DNA from 3 places in the Metabacillus rhizosphaerae genome. Region 3 is predicted to be linked to each of the others. Evidence: predicted binding sites of a transcription regulator. Region 3 holds the regulator's gene; each other region holds the start of a gene.
What was found. Region 3 encodes CtsR, which represses protease genes until heat stress. Its sites were predicted from a motif close to ATGGTCAATAAAGGTCAAACA; they were not measured.

Region 1: a site for CtsR is predicted at 2,798-2,818, ahead of clpP (ATP-dependent Clp endopeptidase proteolytic subunit ClpP). Genes of this name have one in related genera too.
Region 2: a site for CtsR is predicted at 2,739-2,759, ahead of WCV66_RS21440 (ATP-dependent Clp protease ATP-binding subunit). Genes of this name have one in related genera too.

Annotation. Positions count from the first base shown of each region.
Region 1 is NZ_CP147403.1:1,384,302-1,389,440, forward strand. Features, by position in the region: gene WCV66_RS06620 (gluconeogenesis factor YvcK family protein) at 1-688, shown strand, start outside; gene whiA (DNA-binding protein WhiA) at 718-1,668, shown strand; gene WCV66_RS06630 (HPr family phosphocarrier protein) at 1,700-1,957, shown strand; gene clpP (ATP-dependent Clp endopeptidase proteolytic subunit ClpP) at 2,068-2,664, opposite strand; tRNA gene WCV66_RS06640 (tRNA-Arg) at 3,032-3,107, shown strand; gene WCV66_RS06645 (hypothetical protein) at 3,251-3,499, shown strand; cyclic di-GMP riboswitch class I at 3,724-3,811, shown strand; gene WCV66_RS06650 (EAL domain-containing protein) at 3,813-5,139, shown strand, end outside.
Region 2 is NZ_CP147403.1:4,411,617-4,416,755, reverse strand. Features, by position in the region: gene WCV66_RS21445 (potassium channel family protein) at 1-350, opposite strand, end outside; gene WCV66_RS21440 (ATP-dependent Clp protease ATP-binding subunit) at 525-2,648, opposite strand; gene WCV66_RS21435 (hypothetical protein) at 2,916-3,947, shown strand; gene WCV66_RS21430 (metallophosphoesterase family protein) at 4,007-4,744, shown strand; gene WCV66_RS21425 (HAD-IA family hydrolase) at 4,769-5,139, shown strand, end outside.
Region 3 is NZ_CP147403.1:574,202-579,340, forward strand. Features, by position in the region: gene clpC (ATP-dependent protease ATP-binding subunit ClpC) at 1-562, opposite strand, end outside; gene WCV66_RS02935 (protein arginine kinase) at 559-1,656, opposite strand; gene WCV66_RS02940 (UvrB/UvrC motif-containing protein) at 1,659-2,210, opposite strand; gene WCV66_RS02945 (CtsR family transcriptional regulator) at 2,226-2,687, opposite strand; gene WCV66_RS02950 (MgtC/SapB family protein) at 2,813-3,505, opposite strand; rRNA gene rrf (5S ribosomal RNA) at 3,875-3,990, opposite strand; rRNA gene WCV66_RS02960 (23S ribosomal RNA) at 4,070-5,139, opposite strand, start outside.

The sequences.
Region 1 (5,139 bases), 810 kb from region 3:
AAATCTTATCCTAGCTGCTATGACAAATATTACTGGTGACTTTGTCCATGCAATAAAGGAAATGAGTACTGTTTTAAATGTGCGTGGAAAAGTATTACCTGCTGCAAATACCAGTGTCATTTTAAACGCTGAAATGGAAGATGGAACCATTGTTTCTGGTGAGTCCAAAATTCCTTTTTCAGGAAAGAAAATAAAGCGAGTCTTTCTTAGTCCTGATGATATTGAGCCGTTACCTGAAACAATTGATGTGATTAGAGAAGCGGATTTAATTATAATTGGGCCTGGAAGTCTGTACACAAGTATTCTCCCTAACCTTCTTGTTCCAAAAATAGGCGAAGAGGTTTGTAAAGCAAAAGCAAAAAAGGTTTACATTTGTAATGTGATGACACAAGCAGGAGAAACATTGAATTTTTCTGCAAGTGATCATGTTAAAGCATTATATGATCATATGAGATGCACATTTATGAATACCATTCTTGTTAATGAAGAAGAAATTCCTGATCATATCAAATCGTTATATGAAGAGGAGCTTGCAAAGCCAGTACATTTTGATATCGAGGCATTAAAATCATTAGGCCTTGAGGTCATCACAGATAAAATTGTAAGTTACGAAAATAGTGTTATTAGACATGATACAAATAAAGTGGCAAAGCTACTTTATGGAATCCTTCAGCAAGAAATGACATAAGTGCATGTCTTAGAATGGGGGTGCAGTGGTTGTCATTTGCATCTGAAACAAAAAAGGAACTAACAAACTTAGAACTAAAGCCTTGCTGCCTAAAAGCAGAGCTATCTGCACTTATTAGAATGAATGGATCCCTTTCATTTTCAAACCGAGTGATTATGGTTGATATTCAAACAGAAAATGCAGCTATTGCAAGGCGTATCTATATATTATTAAAAAAACAATATGATATCACAGTGGAATTACTAGTACGTAAAAAAATGCGATTGAAAAAGAACAATGTCTATATTGTTCGCCTAGCTGAAAAGGCAAAGGCTATCTTAGAGGATTTAAATATTTTAGAGGAAGATTTTACCTTTGTAAGGAATATATCAAGCTCACTGGTGAAAAAGAAATGTTGCAAACGCTCTTATATTCGTGGAGCATTTCTTGCAGGAGGCTCTGTTAACAATCCTGAAACTTCCTCTTATCATCTCGAAATTTTCTCTCTTTACAAAGAGCATAATGATTCTCTTTGCGAGTTAATGAATACATTTGATTTAAACAGCAAGACGTTAGAACGAAAAAAGGGCTTCATTACGTATTTAAAAGAAGCAGAAAAAATTACCGAGCTTCTTAATATAATCGGTGCCCATCAAGCATTACTTCGTTTTGAGGATGTAAGAATTGTCCGAGACATGAGAAATTCTGTTAATCGTCTAGTGAATTGTGAAACAGCCAATTTGAACAAAACGATTGGTGCTGCACTAAGACAGGTTGAAAATATTCGATTCATTGATAATAAAATTGGGCTAGATGCATTACCCGATAAACTTCGAGAAATAGCAAAGCTACGAGTCGAATATCAGGATGTTACATTAAAAGAACTGGGTGAAATGGTAACAAGCGGAACAATTAGCAAATCTGGTATAAACCATCGCTTACGAAAATTAGACCAAATTGCAGAACAACTACGAACTGGCCAACCGCTATCATTAAAATAATAAATTAATTAAAAGAGAAGAGGAGATAACTATGGTTGAAAAAAAAGTTGAAGTTCACCTGAAAACTGGTTTACAAGCTCGTCCAGCAGCACTATTTGTTCAAGAAGCAAACCGGTTTGCATCAGATGTTTTCTTAGAGAAAGACGGAAAAAAGGTAAATGCTAAAAGCATTATGGGGCTTATGAGTTTAGCAATAAGTTCAGGATCTATCATAACACTAATTGCAGAAGGTAATGACGAAGAAGAAGCAGTAGATACATTAGCTAACTATGTACAGCAAGAAGGATAACAAAAGGCAGCACACCGCTCAGGAAATAGAGACGGTGTGCTATTTTTTACCCTATTTAAATAACAGAAAAGAAAAAAGCTTACCTTCAATGGTAAGCTTTTTACTATATATTACTTTTCGCCAATTGGGCTACGGTCTAATACTTTATCAATTAAACCATACTCTAGAGCTCGACTAGCAGTCATGAAATTATCACGCTCTGTATCACGCTCAATGACATCTAAGGACTGACCAGTACGGTCTGAAAGAATTTTGTTTAATTTGTCACGCAAGAAAAGAATACGCTTTGCAGCAATTTCAATTTCTGTTGCCTGACCTTGTGCTCCGCCAAGTGGTTGGTGAATCATTACTTCACTGTTAGGAAGTGCATAACGTTTACCCTTTTCACCAGCTGCAAGTAAGAATGCACCCATTGAAGCGGCCATACCGATACAAATTGTTGAAACTTGTGGTTTAATAAATTGCATCGTGTCATAAATTGCCATACCAGCAGTGATTGATCCACCAGGTGAGTTAATATAAATGGAAATATCCTTTTCTGGATCCTCTGCTTCTAAAAATAATAGCTGAGATACGATTGAGTTTGCTACGTTATCGTCAATTCCACTTCCAAGCATAATAATGCGGTCTTTCAATAGACGAGAGTAAATGTCGTAAGCACGCTCACCACGATTTGTTTGTTCAATAACTGTAGGGATTAAATTCATTATTCTATTCCTCCTTCGTAATAAGAAAGATTGCACTAAAGGATAAACTTATACCAGTATGTAATCCTTTAGAACATAATACTAAACATGCATCTAGCAGTTGTAATACTTTATGTATTTCCATCATACAACTAAGGTCAATAAAGGTCAAACGAAAAGGTCAAAGATCCTTATTGACCTTATTTATACTATACTATGTATTTGTTAATCATAACATGTTTATCATGTTTCCCACATTTATTGCATTTCAAACGGTATAAATAATCGAAATTGGATTAGGAATAGAATATAGTGTTTGCTATAAAAAGACAGTTGAAATTATTGTAAAGTTCACGTATAATTTTCGTTACTGATGTATGAATATTTTGCGCTCGTAGCTCAGTCGGATAGAGCGGTGGTTTCCGGTACCACGTCTGCCGGGGGTTCGAATCCCTCCGAGCGCGTCATAGATGTTTAGGATAGCAAGGGTTTGAGTGAATCTCAGGTCCTTGTTATTTTTTATGGACAAGTTTCTTGTTTATTATTTTAGTTTATCTAAATTTAGAAACCTTTTCTTTATCCTTTTAACAATAGAGGAGGAATAAAAATGCATAAAGAACAACCTCATTCAGTCACAACAGTTGATTATAAGAGAATTGATGATAATAAGTGTTTTGTAGAAGTGAAAGGCTATGATGCGATATTGGGTTCTGAATTTAAAGGTGTTATAAAATTCTTGAATGGTGAACCTTTTGGGGATATTATTCATCCTTTAAACAGCTCGCTATCTCCAGATTGCCGTGTATTTGTTACTACCTATTTAATAACCAAGTACAATGAAGGTGAATATAATTAACAAAAAGCTTATCAAGTATGTATGAGTTATATTTAAGCTTTATTGCACTTTAGAACGTCAAACCTAACGGTGGGATCCTTTGATAGGATCCCTACGATTTTTTAGTACACATGTTTCAGTTTAACCACTTAAGTGCCTGAATTTTAACTTTCAGGAATATAAAAATTTTTTTGTGAAATTTACCATCTAAAGTCAGGATTAAATGACGATAAAAGTAATATAATCTTCGATAATGGCAAACCCAGCGAAAGTTGGTGACGCAAAGCTACGGACCTAAGGAGAATTTCTTTTTACTTTACTTGAGGTGAACTAAGTGATTAATTCATTTTTTGCTAACTATCATCCATTACTTTTTGTTGTTTCATTTATTATTGCTATCTTATCTTCTTATACTGGTTTTGATATACTTTACCGCCTTTCAAACCAAAAGGGGCGAAAGAAAACAATTTGGATATGGTATGGTTCTTTTACTATTGGTATTGGGATTTGGACGGCGCATTTTTTAGGAATGCTTGCTTTTATACCCTTTCATTCATTTGACTTATCTCATGTGTCTATTTCTTTAATAGTTGCAATAAGTCTTATGTATTTGACATTAATCATCAGTGCAAAAGCTCAAAAAAGTAGGGCTCATGGCAACTTAGCAAGTCTTATTTGGGGGATAAGCTTTCTCGTACTTCATTTTAGCGGAATGGAGTCATTTCATGGTCAAATTGAATACAATTTTTTCTCAGTTTTAGTAGCGACACTATTCGCCTTATTACCGACCTTTTATATTCTAAAAATGTTTATGCGGAATATGTTATCTCCTTCATTAGGCATTTTTCGTATGAAGATGATTAGCGGAATTCTTATGGGAATTAGTTTAATGTGTTTGCACTTTTTATCAATGGTAGGAATGACAAGTCATCTTGCTGCTTCTGAGCATGTAACCATCAACCATAATATTTACTTAACCGTTGGAATAGGAATAGGTAGTGTAGTTATTCTTTTCTTTTTTATTTTGATTTCTGTAATAGATAGAAAATTCACCAGCCAGTCACAGAAGTTAGAACGTACTGAACAGGTGGAGAAGGAACTGATTGAGAGTGAAGAACGTTATCGTAATCTTATTGAGAAATCTCCCATAGCACTGCTTGTAATTCAAGATGACATAATTGTTTACGCAAATCCTGAAGCGATTAAATTATATGGTGCTTCTCATGAGAAGCAATTAATTGGAAAATCAATTAAGAAAATTGTTCATCCTGATAGTATCGAACACTTTAAAAATTCAGTGGATAATCTATTTAAAGGCAAGGAACAACATTTTCAGGAATATAAGCTTTTTACACTTGATAAAAAATCTATTATTGTAGAGGGTTCTGGAGCAAAAGTTATGTATAATGGTAAGCCAGCGCTTTTAGCAATGGGGAAAGATCTTACCGAACAGAAGGTGCTCATCGAACAATTAACGATCAACGAACAACGTTATCAGTCTCTCTTTGAATATAACAAGGATGCTGTCTACTCATTTGATTTAACAGGAAATTTTACTAATGTTAATAAAGCCAGTGAACACCTGACAGGTTACAGTTCAGCTGAGTTATTAACTATGTCATTTGAGGAGATTATCCATCCGGATGATATATCAAAAGCAA
Region 2 (5,139 bases), 1.8 Mb from region 3:
ATGTGATTCTCCGTTGTGACCTTCAATTTCCCTTCCTCCTTCAAACGTTTACGAATACTAAAGAAATCAATCACTTTCCCGATGAAAATTGTCATGAGTCCAATACCGACAACATATAAAATCATCGCAAATATTTTCCCATTAACAGTTGTAGGTGACACATCTCCATATCCAACTGTCGCAACGGTTGTCATCGTCCACCAAAGCCCTTCAAAGGGACTTGCAAACGTATCTGGTTCTAAAAAATAAATGAAGTAACTGCTGGAAAATACCAAGGCTAGGGTTGCAAATACGAGAATCCAATTATTCATTTGTACAACTTTTAGGAAAAATCGTCTAAAAAAAATCATATGTACTCCTTTCTTTGAACTCTTATTCAATTTAAAACTTGTTGAAAATAGACTCATATCAATATGTATTCTAAATAGTATATGAAAATTTTAACATAATTGTTTTAGGTTGTAATGAGTATCTAGGTGAAAACAAATAGGAGGAGGATGACTTAAAAGTCCTCCTCCTCATGTTTATTGTGATATTACAATTTCATCATTTTTTACATCAATAGTTACACTTGTTATTTGACCTTCATCTAAAAGAAGATCTGTTATCTTATCTTCTACATGTTCTTGAATCACACGACGAAGTGGTCTAGCTCCAAAAGCGGGATGATAGCCTAAAAATGCAAGCTTTTCTTTTGCTTGATCTGTAGCGGATAAGAAGACCTCTTGTTCAGCTAGTGTATTTGATAATTCATCTAGCATTAATGTAACAATTTTGAATAGATCCTCCTTTTCAAGAGAAGAAAATTCAATAATGTTATCAAATCGATTTAAGAATTCCGGCTTAAAGAAAGAGCCTAATGAATGTAAAAGCTGGCTTTCTTGCATTGCTTCGTTTGTTGGTGTTTCGAAGCCTACTTTGATTCGCTTTTCTCCAACGCCTGCATTACTTGTCATAATAATAACAGTGTCTTTGAAGCTAACCGTACGACCTTGGCTATCTGTAAGTCTTCCGTCTTCTAAGATTTGCAAGAAGATATGCTGAACATCAGGATGAGCTTTTTCGATTTCATCTAATAAGATAATACTGTATGGGTTTCGGCGAACCTTTTCCGTTAGTTGTCCTGCCTCATCATGACCAACATAGCCAGGAGGGGAGCCAATAATTTTTGAAATGGCATGTTTTTCCATATATTCACTCATGTCTAGACGGATCATCGCATCTTTTGAACCAAATAACTCTTCTGCCAATGTTTTTGTTAATTCAGTTTTACCAACTCCAGTAGGTCCAACAAAGAGGAAGGAACCAATTGGTCTTGTTTTTGATTTTAAGCCTGCGCGGCTTCTTCTAATTGCCTTTGTTACCTTTTTAACCGCTTCTGCTTGGCCAATCACCTTTTCTAAAAGGTTTTGTTCTAGATGTTTCATTTTTGATTGCTCGTTTTCATGAAGCTTGCCAACTGGGATACCCGTTTTCTTCTCGATGATCGCTTGAATATCATCTACATCTACGAGCAGTTTTTCAGGATTCCCCTGTTGGTTTAATTGAGCTTCTAAACGAACCTCTTCATCTCTTAATTTAGCAGCTAATTCATAGTTTTCGTTTTCTGTTGCGTCTTGTTTTTGTTTAGATAATTGAACTAAGCGAACCTTAACCTGTTCATCATTTACGTTAGATAACGCTAAGTTTTTTTTAGATCCTGCTTCGTCAAGAAGATCAATAGCTTTATCAGGTAGGAATCTGTCCTGAATGTAACGATGTGATAATGTTACACAGGCATTAATCGCTTCATCCGTGTATGTGACGTGATGAAAGTTTTCATATTTCGCTTGGATTCCCTTTAGAATGCTTACTGCTTTATCGATTGAAGGTTCTTGTACAATAATAGGCTGAAAGCGTCGTTCTAAGGCAGCGTCTTTTTCAATAGTACGATATTCTTTTAGAGTTGTTGCACCAACAACTTGAAGCTCTCCGCGGGCCAATGCTGGTTTTAATATGTTTCCAGCATCCATAGAACCTTCTGCAGAACCAGCTCCTACAAGCTGATGAATTTCATCGATGAATAAAATAATATTTTTACGGTTTTGTAGTTCATCTATGATTTTTTTCATCCGTTCTTCAAATTGACCCCTAATCCCGGTGCTTGCCACAAGTGAAGCAACATCTAAAAGGTACACTTCTTTGTTTCTTAATTTAGATGGAACAGTCCCATTCGCAATTTGTAGCGCAAGACCCTCGACAACAGCTGTTTTACCAACACCAGGTTCCCCGATTAATACAGGATTGTTTTTATTGCGTCGATTTAAAATCTCGATTACTCGCTCTACTTCTTCATCACGGCCAATCACTGGATCAATTAGACCGGCACGAGCAGCATGTGTTAAATTTCGACCAAGTTGATCAAGGAATCCACTACCATGTTGAGGCTGAGTTTGTGGTTGTGCCCCTTGTGATTGTTGACTTGAATGAAATCCTTTTAAAAATAAATCAAATGGATATGAAGAAAATCCATTTATGCCACCAGTAGGAATCGTTTGTTTATAAGCGGAGAAGCAGTCCTGACACAATGTGATTTGTTTTTGTTGTTTATTTATTTGAAAGTTTACATGTACAGTAGCGTGGTTTTTTTGACAATTTTCACACATCATAAATGAAAACCCCTTTTCAATTTTGAATTTTATTGTTTTATAAGAAACTTTGATCTTATCTGACTAATAAGTGAAAAAAAAAAGATCTTTGATTTGACCTTCCTTGACCATAGTATACTTTGACCTTTTTTGACTTTCAAGTATTTAGACTCTAAAAATTCATTTGTAAGTATTACCAAAATTCATAGTTTTGAAGAGGGAAGAATCATCTAGGGTTTTCTTCATATAATGATACAAGCATTGTTTAACTTGAGTGAGGTGTGTTAGATGCGAAGATCTTGGGTTTCTTCCCTTCAGGTTGCAGCTGTTTACGTTGGTACTGTAGTTGGTGCTGGGTTTGCGACAGGTAGGGAAATCGTTGAATTTTTCACGAAGTACGGTGTTTTTGGACTAGCAGGAATTCTTTTAGCCGGTTTTCTTTTTATATCAATTGGAACGAAAATGCTCATCTTATCAAAAAGAATTAAGGCAACATCCTATCAAGATTTAATGACTTTTTTATTTGGCGCTAAGATTGGCGGCTTTGTGAATGTTTTTATGTTGATCGTTCTCTTGGGCTTAACATCTATTATGCTATCAGGTGCAGGTGCAATCTTTAAGGAACAGCTTGACCTTTCTATAAGGTTAGGAGTAATCATTACGATTTTGCTAACTATTGCTGTGATGGCTTTTGGTATTAAGGGATTATTCAGCGTAAACATCATTGTGGTTCCAATGTTAATTTTATTTAGTGTGATGCTAGCATTTCAATCTTTTTCCCTTGACCCATTATATTTAATACCTTCTGAAACATCCGATCAATTCAAATGGATTTTATCTGCATTTTCTTATGCTGCTTTTAATTTGACAATGGCTTCAGCAGTACTAGTTCCGCTAGCTAGTGAGATTAATGATGAGAAAGTTTTAAAAAGAGGTGGAATGCTAGGTGGATTTTTTTTAACAGTTATATTAATTAGTAGTCATATCGCTCTTTCAACTTTGCCAAGTTTAACGCAGTTTGATATCCCGATGGCAGAAGTAATGAAAACAGCGTTTTATGCATTTTACTTCATATATATAGCTGTCATTTATGGTGAGGTCTTTACATCAGTTATTGGCAATCTTTTTGGACTTGAAAAACAAGTGGCAACCTATTTGAAAATTCCGCGCATGATAATCGTATGTGCAATTTTGTGTATCGCTGCATTTATTAGTAAGATCGGGTACAGCTCATTGATTTCATCATTATACCCAATTTTTGGCTATGTTTGTTTAGGAACGCTAGCTTTATTAATTGTAAAAAAAGCACCAAGAAAGTAGTTACTGTATGATAATATTAAGAGGTCGAATCGTTTAATTATTTGATTTGGAGGGGTATTTTGGAACGTATTGCGATAATATCTGATATACATGGCAACATCCCTGCTCTTGATGCAGTTTTAAAGGATATTCATTCCAGGCAAATCCAACGCATTTTTTGTTTAGGTGATTTAGTAGGAAAAGGGCCCGATTCAAGCGCCGCTATTGATAGGATACGAGAGGTTTGTGAGGTTGTTGTTAAAGGAAATTGGGACGACTTTATTACAAAGGAAACAGAATTTGAAACATTAAAATGGCACCAAAACCAACTTAGAAATGAACAATGTATTTATTTAGAAACTCTTCCATTTTCGTTTGATTTTTATATGAGTGGTAGGTCCATTCGATTATTCCATGCATCACCATTTAGCTTATATACACGTATTCAACCTTGGGACTCTGTTGAAAAAAGGTTAAGTATGTTTGAGAATTCCGTTCATACAGGTGTGAAAAATAAACAGCCAGATATTGTTGGTTATGGTGATGTTCACAACGCCTTTATTCAGCATATTCAAGGTAAAACGTTATTTAATACTGGTAGTGTGGGTAATCCTCTTGATGTAACACAAGCTTCTTATGTTATTTTAGAGGGACAATATGGTTTTTCTGAGAAAAGTTCTAGCTTCTCAATTCAATTTGTACGAGTGCCATATGATATAGAATTTGCAATCCAATTAGCTAGGCTTGCAAAAATGCCAGATCTTGAGCCGTATATTATTGAGCTAACTACTGCTCGTTATCGTGGAATTAAAAAATAGATTTTTTACAATGAAAGGAAGACAATGTTGAACATCTTATGGGACTTCGATGGAACATTATTTGATACTTACAAAGCATTTACAAATGTTTTGCACGAAGTATTAAAGGGGAGTGTTCCACCTGATGAAATTTTTTTAGAACTTAAGAAATCTTTTACACATGCAACAGCTTTCTTTCAACTATCAGAAGATCAAATAGCTGAATTTAAACTGAAGGAACGAGCAATATCGCCAGAAAAAAAACGACCATTTCCATTTGTTGAAGACGTATTAAAACAATCAAATCTAAATGTCATTATGACACATAAGCCGAGAGAAGAAGTTCAAACAATTCTTGATTATTTTGGTTGGAATCATTACTTTCAAGAAATTGTAGCTGGAGACGATGGTTTTCC
Region 3 (5,139 bases):
TACTTCTCCCGATAACTGGATCTAAACTGCCTTCTCTCGCAATCGAAGTTAAGTCTCTTGCAAGACTATCAAGTGTAGGTGTATTAGCATTGGTCATACCTCCACCTTGATGATTTGAAGATGTTTCATTACTGCCCAATAGCTGAAGAACCTGTTGTCTTGCTTTATTCAAGCTTACACCTAGATTGTTAAGGACTCTTGCCGCGACACCCTCACCTTCACGTATAAGTCCTAACAAAATATGTTCTGTTCCTACATAAGAATGACCTAACTTTCTTGCTTCATCCATTGATAGTTCAATTACTTTCTTAGCTCTAGGTGTGTAGTGGATTGTTTGAGAAGCATCTTGACCTCTTCCAATTAAACCTTCTACCTCTTTTTGGATCTTTTCTGGGCCTAGTCCTAATGCAAGTAAAGCCTTAGCTGCAATCCCTTCACCTTCACTAACTAGCCCCAGTAAAATATGTTCTGTACCTATATTGTTATGTCCTAAACGAACTGCTTCTTCTTGTGCTAAAGCAAGTACCTTTTGTGCGCGCTCTGTAAATCTTCCAAACATCATGATTCATCATCCTCCATCCATTTATTACGTTCCATTTCTAAGTTTAGCCGCTCTCTTATTAAAGCAGCTCGGCGAACATCTCTTTCATTTGGACGTAATGGTCCACCAAAATATTGTTGTAAAAATCCAGGTTGAGTTAAAATCATAAGTTCATTGAGAATATTACGAGATATATCTTTAATAATTCCTAAATCAATTCCCAATCTAACATCAGACAAACATTTTGCTGTCTCATTCGATTCAATTATTCGGCTATAAGTCAAAGTTCCGAATGATCTATACACTCTGTCTTCTAGCTGGTTTTGGGATGAGTTGTAAAGAGCTTCACGAGTAGCTCTTTCTTGGGTAATTAATTGTTGAACCACACTAATAAGATCTTCAACAATATCTTTCTCAGACTTACCTAATGTTATTTGATTTGAAATCTGAAAAATGTTGCCGATGGCCTCACTACCCTCACCATATATGCCTCTTACTACTAATCCAAGCTGATTAATTGCTGGGATAATTCTATTAACTTTTTGGGTAAGTACTAATGCAGGTAAATGCATCATGACCGATGCCCTTAATCCAGTCCCCACATTCGTAGGACAACTGGTTAAGTATCCCCTTCTTTCATCAAAAGCGTAGTCTACCTCTTCTTCAATCCAATCATCTAACTTGTTCGCCATATCCAACGCTTCCTCAAGTTGAAATCCTGGAAATAAACATTGAATCCGGATATGGTCCTCTTCATTTAACATTATGCTAACTTCCTCATTTTCAGAAAGTAAACATCCACCATAAATAGAGTTATCAGCTAGATTAGGACTTATTAGATGCTTTTCTACTAAAACCCTTTTCTGAATGGGCTGCATATCGTTCATCTTAAGCAGCTCCAGCTGACCAATTTCCTGAAATGTTTTATTTGCATATGTTGTTTCAAAGAAGTTAAGAACTTCTTGTGATTCTTCATTAGTAGAAACTGTAGGAAATTTAAACTGTTCCATATTACGTGCTAAGCGAATCCGACTACTTAATACAATGTCCGAATCCGGTCCTTCTTGACTCATCCAAGCACTCATTGCCTTATTCATAAAATTTTGGAGTGACATGATTATGATCCCTCCTCATGAAAGCTACTTATCCTTTTCTCAAGAGATCTTATTTGATCTCTTACTTTAGCAGCTTGCTCAAACTCTTCCTGTACAATGAATTCATGAATTTTAGTTTTCAGCTCATCGATTTGCTTGCGGATATGAATATCTCCCCCTATTCGCTCAGGGATTTTTCCTGAGTGAACAGTGTTCCCGCCATGAACTCGTTTAAGTATTGGGGTTATATGATTTTTAAAAGTAGGATAACAATTTGAACAGCCAAATCTTCCAACCTTTTTAAACTGATGTAAGGTCATTTTACATCGATCACATTGTGGTACATCACTAGCTTTAAAAACATTTTGTTCCTCTGTATTAGCAATATCAGATTCCATGTTAAGCAATCCAGTTAATAAATTATTTAAAGAAAATCCTGTGTTAACATTAAACATAAAAAGTTCACTATTTTCATGTGCGCAATGTTCACATATGTGGACTTCCGTTTTTTCTCCATTAATCACTTTTGTAAAGTGAAACGTTGCCGGTCTTTCATTACACTCCTGGCAGATCATCCGTCTCCCCTACTTTCACTTATATTTCAATGAAGTTATCATGGCCTTAAACATCCTTGCCCTTAATTCGTCCCTATGAGGGAGCTCAATATAAAGGACTGAACGATCAATTACACTTAACATTAATTTAGCTTCGCGGGAAGAAATAACTTCCTCACTTACAAGCCGACCTATAATGTCCTCAGCAGATGCCTGGGAAAGGCGGTGATGAATCAAGTGTAAGATTTGATCTAAGAGGTGTGCCTGATTATTTGCGCGAACCTTAATAATCCGAATATAGCCGCCGCCACCACGCTTACTTTCAACAACGTAGCCTCTTTCAATTGTAAACCTTGTATTAATAACGTAATTGATCTGTGAAGGCACACACTGAAATTTATCTGCAATTTCACTTCGTTTAATCTCGACTATTTCCTTGCCACTACTATCTAGTACCTTTTTCAAATACTGTTCAATAATGTCTGAAATATTTCTCACTCAACCTCCCCCTCACTGACTTTGACTATATTTGACTTTAATATTACTATAAAACGAACAGAAAAATTTTTCAACTTTTCTGTTTCAATTTAAATATTGCCAAAATAAGAGGAAGTAAAACGTATTTAAAATATTTTTTCCACTTCGTGATTCTCTACCAGTATCTTTTCTAAATCAGTATGTGAAACAGAAGATATATCAATATCTAATTGATAATGAAACACAACATTGCTATCTTTATCTTTCCTACAAGATGTCATTACTATCTTATGGGTTGTTACATCATATGATGTTAATTTTTGAATTACTTGATCAATCGTAGTCTTGCGGGAATCTACGGATATTTTCATTTTCCTCCTTGCCCTTTTAACATTCATATAATTTTCAAGTTGATTTAAGAATATTAAACACATTAAAACCATTGCTGTAGTAAAAAATGCTACTACATACATTCCGGCACCTATAACTAAACCTAAACCAGCCACGATCCATATTGATGCAGCTGTCGTTAGCCCTCTTACAGTTGCACCCTTTACTAGAATCGTTCCACCACCTAAAAACCCTATACCACTAATAACATATGATGGAATCCTAGCTGGATCAAACCGAATATTGGGATCATTATCTATATAACTTTTGAAACCATATAGAGATAAAATCATCATTAAACAAGATCCTATTCCCACTAGTAAATGGGTTCGAAATCCTGCTGGATGATTTTTAAATTCACGTTCCAATCCAATTACTCCACATAAAAGGGTCGCTATAAATATACGAGCAAACATGGTATATGTATCTTGATTTAATAATTCAAGCATATTCATTCATTTCGCCTCTTTAGCTATAAATATGTGATCTTATATATATATACTCAAATGTCTGTCTTCAAAACACAATTATCGAATAATTTTCAATGAATATTTTTGATCCTTTTATATTTTTAGGACATTAAATTACTCTAAAAGTATTGCTCAATACTATTGAATTAAAAAGAAATTCGTCAGTTTTATGTAGATTTAGTATCTGGAAGCTATAAGTTGGATAATAATTTTCTAGTCATTTTTTCTTGGGACTTTTTAAAACATTAGACTTCTTGAACAACTTAGGGTAATAAAAAGTTCATAGGCAGAGAAGGTTCTTTATATATACAAAAAAGACCAGTATCTCTACTGATCTTTTTCTCTCTTACCTGGCAACGTCCTACTCTCACAGGGGGAAACCCCCAACTACCATCGGCGCTGAAGAGCTTAACTTCCGTGTTCGGCATGGGAACGGGTGTGGCCTCTTCGCCATCATTACCAGATAATTTATGAAGTTGAAGGATATTCCTTCAAAACTAGATAACGATACACAATTCAATTCACTTCATTTAACGCTTTTATTAGGTTAAGTCCTCGATCGATTAGTATCTGTCAGCTCCACACGTCACCGCGCTTCCACCTCAGACCTATCAACCTGATCATCTTTCAGGGATCTTACTAGCTTACGCTATGGGAAATCTCATCTTGAGGGGGGCTTCATGCTTAGATGCTTTCAGCACTTATCCCTTCCGCACATAGCTACCCAGCTATGCCTTTGGCAAGACAACTGGTACACCAGCGGTGCGTCCATCCCGGTCCTCTCGTACTAAGGACAGCTCCTCTCAAATTTCCTACGCCCACGACGGATAGGGACCGAACTGTCTCACGACGTTCTGAACCCAGCTCGCGTACCGCTTTAATGGGCGAACAGCCCAACCCTTGGGACCGACTACAGCCCCAGGATGCGATGAGCCGACATCGAGGTGCCAAACCTCCCCGTCGATGTGGACTCTTGGGGGAGATAAGCCTGTTATCCCCGGGGTAGCTTTTATCCGTTGAGCGATGGCCCTTCCATGCGGAACCACCGGATCACTAAGCCCGACTTTCGTCCCTGCTCGACTTGTAGGTCTCGCAGTCAAGCTCCCTTGTGCCTTTACACTCTACGAATGATTTCCAACCATTCTGAGGGAACCTTTGGGCGCCTCCGTTACATTTTAGGAGGCGACCGCCCCAGTCAAACTGCCCACCTGACACTGTCTCCCAGCCCGATAAGGGCTGTGGGTTAGAATTTCAATACAGCCAGGGTAGTATCCCACCGACGCCTCCACCGAAGCTAGCGCTCCGGCTTCTCAGGCTCCTACCTATCCTGTACAAGCTGTACCAAAATTCAATATCAGGCTACAGTAAAGCTCCACGGGGTCTTTCCGTCCTGTCGCGGGTAACCTGCATCTTCACAGGTACTATAATTTCACCGAGTCTCTCGTTGAGACAGTGCCCAGATCGTTACGCCTTTCGTGCGGGTCGGAACTTACCCGACAAGGAATTTCGCTACCTTAGGACCGTTATAGTTACGGCCGCCGTTTACTGGGGCTTCGGTTCAAAGCTTCGCTTACGCTAACCTCTCCCCTTAACCTTCCAGCACCGGGCAGGCG